2 regions of the Lysinibacillus sp. NPDC092081 genome follow, and region 1 is predicted to be linked to the other one. Evidence: predicted binding sites of a transcription regulator. Region 1 holds the regulator's gene; the other holds the start of a gene.
What was found. Region 1 encodes LexA, which represses DNA repair genes until DNA is damaged. Its sites were predicted from a motif close to CGAACATATGTTCG; they were not measured.
Positions count from the first base shown of each region.

Region 2: ruvA (Holliday junction branch migration protein RuvA) is a predicted target of LexA. The motif match lies at 1,512-1,525, and genes of this name have one in related genera.

Region 1 is NZ_JBIVRU010000001.1:557,516-559,725, forward strand. Features, by position in the region: gene ACIQLB_RS02930 (YneB family resolvase-like protein) at 1-380, opposite strand, end outside; gene yneA (cell division suppressor protein YneA) at 377-691, opposite strand; gene lexA (transcriptional repressor LexA) at 856-1,473, shown strand; gene ACIQLB_RS02945 (gamma-glutamyl-gamma-aminobutyrate hydrolase family protein) at 1,640-2,210, opposite strand, start outside.
Region 2 is NZ_JBIVRU010000002.1:316,234-318,443, reverse strand. Features, by position in the region: gene ruvB (Holliday junction branch migration DNA helicase RuvB) at 1-829, opposite strand, end outside; gene ruvA (Holliday junction branch migration protein RuvA) at 848-1,468, opposite strand; gene ACIQLB_RS06315 (phosphotransferase) at 1,582-2,210, opposite strand, start outside.

The sequences.
Region 1 (2,210 bases):
GCTAAAATTTCTAGAAGCATCGTATCCATTTCATTTAATTGTAAAGGTCCCTCGTCTCGCATAGAAAAAACATCCGTTTCAGTTTTCTGCAATAGATGCAACACTGCCATTCGAGCATTTCCACGTCCTAAGCGTGTTTCATCCTGCACGAATAATGCTTCTATTTCTTTTTCTTTAATGAAATCGAGCATTTCTAATAATCCTTCACGTTCCACATCATAGCCGCTATGCTTATCCTTAAAAACAAGCTTCACTTCGTAGCCCTGTTCTTTAGCATAGCGCATCAACTCCTCTTGCTGACGTTCTAACGAGGAACTTTGTGTCTCTTTTTCTGTACTCACACGGCAATAGACAACAGCCGATTGTTGATTATTAATCATTTTACATTTCTCGCAATTTCAATTGAATTTATAGGGTTGGGTTGGTCACCCACTACTGGAATCACTAGAGATTTACCTGCAATAATTTGTATGTTCGATAATTCATTTTCTGTTTTCACAAGCTTAATCCATTCATCCGTTTTCATTTTACCACGGTATTGATCGGCTAACGACCATAAGCTATCACCATGTGCGATTTCAATTTCTGTGTACGTTACATCGCCTGGGTCTGTTATAAAAAGGTATGCTGCAAAAAGTAGACAAGCTCCTAATAAAGTTGTAATATGTGGATTTTTCTTTAACCAGTTCATGTTTAAAACCCCTTTTCAAGAATGTTTGTTCGGAATATATGTTCTTATAATAATGCGAACAAACGTTTTTGTCAAACACTTTTCGAACCTATGTTTGCTTAAGTGTTCGCATTCTGTTATACTACTAATAAGTAGAATGATTAGAAAAAAAGAGGTGAGCAATCATGAAAAAAGTTTCGAAAAGACAAGAGGCCATATTAGAGTTCATTAAAGAAGAAGTGCGCGCAAAGGGGTATCCACCTTCTGTACGTGAGATTGGTGAAGCAGTTGGACTTGCTTCAAGCTCCACAGTTCATGGACATTTATCTCGTTTAGAGCAAAAAGGCTTGATTCGACGCGATCCAACTAAACCACGTGCCATTGAAATTCTAGAGCCAGAGGATTCTATTCAAAAGCAACATGTTATACATGTCCCACTTGTTGGGAAGGTTACTGCAGGTTCTCCGATAACGGCTATTGAAAATATCGATGAATATTTCCCACTACCAGATACTTATGGTACTAGTGAAGATCAATTATTTATGCTAGAAATTATGGGTGAATCAATGATTGAAGCTGGTATTTTAGACGGAGATTTAGTTATTGTTAAACAAAAAGCAACAGCTGATAATGGTGATATTGTCGTAGCAATGACTGAAGAAGATGAAGCTACTGTAAAGCGTTTCTTCAAGGAAAAAAATCATTTCCGTTTACAACCTGAAAACTCAACAATGGAGCCAATTATCGTAGACCAAGTTTCTATTTTGGGGCAAGTTGTAGGTCTATATCGTCGTGTACATTAAAAGTATCTCAATATTAAAATATAAAAAGAGGATTTTATGTTCACGTAAGAGCATATACCTCTTTTTCTTATCTTTTCCACTTTATTCACTAAAAAAGAACCCACTTTAAAATGGATTCTTATACTTAGCACTTGCCCTTGATAAAAAAATCTATGCTTATAAAATTTTATGCCTCTACCTTAAATTTCAAACTTGCCTTTACAAATGCAGTAAATAGTTTCTTTGATACTTCATCTCCTGCAATAGCTAACTCCTCAGGATGCCACTGTACTGCTAGACAAAATGGTAAATCTTCGTGTACTACCGCTTCAACGATACCATCACTTGATTTTGCTACCACTTCCAATTTTTCTGCTACTACGTTTATTGCCTGATGATGAAATGAATTCACAGCAATTTTTTCTTCCTCAATAATCGTTTTTAATAATGTATCAGGTGTTAGATTAACATGATGTGTAGTAACGCCTCGTGCCGCTTGTTGCATGTGCTTTATTAATTTTCGACTATGGTACTCGCTTTCAATATCCTGATAGACTGTGCCTCCAAACGCAACATTCAGTATTTGAAGCCCTCGGCAAATTCCGAGAATCGGCATTTGCCGAATATAAGCCGCTTTAATTAATGCAAGCTCTACTGTATCTCTTTCAGGATGAACCTTCCCTAATTTTGGTGTAGGTTCTGCATCAAAGAGGAATGGATGTACATCATAGCCACCCGATAGTAATAATCCGTCCGTC
Region 2 (2,210 bases), on a different contig from region 1:
CACCACGGAAGCGCTCAATCATATTGGTCACAAGTTTATGGTCAATATGGTCAAGCCCTCTAGGATCGACTTGTAATAGCTCAAGCCCTTGCTTAGCAAGTCCCTCCGTTATCATACCATCTCCAAGCACCTGTGCATAATCTCGCACTCGTTTAAGCAAACGGTTAGCGATACGGGGTGTACCACGCGAGCGTGTCGCCATTTCAAGAGCTGCTACTTGCTCAATATCAACATTAAATAAATGCGCACTACGTACGACAATTTCTGCAAGTGAAGTATGATCATAATACTCCAATCTTAATAATACGCCAAAGCGATCCCTTAATGGTGCAGATAATGCGCCTGCCCTTGTTGTTGCACCAACGAGTGTAAATGGCGGTAAATCAAGTCGTACAGAACGCGCTTCAGGGCCTTTACCAACGACAATATCTAAACAAAAATCCTCCATAGCAGGATAAAGAACCTCTTCTATTGCACGAGGTAGGCGATGTATTTCATCGATAAATAGCACATCCCCTGGCTCCAGTGAGCTTAAAATAGCTGCTAAATCTCCAGGACGTTCGATCGCAGGGCCACTAGTCATGCGCACATTGACATTCATTTCATTAGCAATGACAGCAGCTAAGGTAGTTTTACCAAGTCCAGGCGGTCCATATAACAGCACATGATCTAAACTTTCCTGACGAAGCTTTGCCGCTTCAATGAAAATTTGTAAATTTTCCTTTACCTTATGTTGACCAATGTATTGTGCTAACCTTTGTGGTCGTAAAGATAATTCAAACTGTTCATCATAGTTACCTGCCTCACTAGCCATCATACGTTCAGACATGTACTTCCCCCCCTTTCACTATTTTAACTTTAATAGCAATTGTAAAGCTTGTTTCATAAATGCATCTGTTGTTTCAAGCTTGTCGTTATCTTCGAGCTGTGGACGTATTTTTTCTAGTTCTTTTTCAGAATAACCAAGTGCCATTAAGGCAAGAATAGCTTCTTCAAGCTCATGTTTATATGGATTCACACCAAATAACGGTAGCTCATCTTCTGTACTTGGTAGCTCAATAGTCTCTAACAATCCGCCAAGTTTACCTTTTAAATCTAGAATCATTTGACGTGCCGTTTTCTTACCCACGCCAGGAAACTTTACTAAAAACGATTCATCCTCTCGTTCAATAGCACTGATAACCTGTTGCGGATTCCCAGTAGCTAAAATAGCAAGCGCACCCTTCGGTCCAATCCCTGACACTAAAATAAGTTTACGAAACAGTTCTCGTTGGTCTAAATTTGGAAAGCCATATAACACTTGTGCATCCTCACGTACATGCAAGTGTACAAATATTTGCTGTTCAAGTGCAGATGTCCTGAACGCAAATGGATTAGGTGTATTCAGCTGCCAGCCCATCCCTTGTTGTTCAAGAACGATATACTCAGGAGTTATACGCTTTATTTGTCCTTTTAAATAATCATACATTCTATAATCCCTCACAATCATCGTCTTCGATTATAGCATATTGCGAACGAATGCTCGACTATAAGAAATAACACAGTAGCCGTTCACATACAAAAATGACCGCCGAAAGACGGTCATTTTTTTATCATTTTATCAATATCGTACCACAGTTTCGGCCAATATGTGAGAGCTCGTTTTGTAAATGGCACTAAATAATCTAAAAATACAAGCTGTTGATCTAATGGTAAATCTACTGCAAAAAGCCATTCACGTAATAGCTCATTCGGATATTTTAAACGATGTAGCTTTCTTTTATCTAATCGTTTCATCTCTGGTAGCTCTGCAAATATTTTACCAAGGTCATAATCTACAGCTGGCAATACACGATGTAACCATAAAATATATTCATCATCCGCTTCTCCAAGGTGAGCCAGATCAAAATCAATTAAACGTAATTTCCCATCTGAGCACCATAAAAAATTATGATGTACGACATCTCCATGTAAAAGCGTTATTTCTTTTTCAGGTACATCTTCCTGAGCGATTAGCTGTAACGATTTCTCACTATAATGTACAATTTGATCGATTTCTTCTTTTGTTAAAAATGAACGAAATTCATTCCGTCTGCTTTTAAAACGCATATGACGCATTTGCCATTTTAAAAGCTGTGAATAGGTGTGCAAGCCTGGCACCCGCTGCCAAGCAATTTTTTTATGTGTATCATGTAACGTATTTAATAAGTTGAGAGATTCTTTCCGATCCT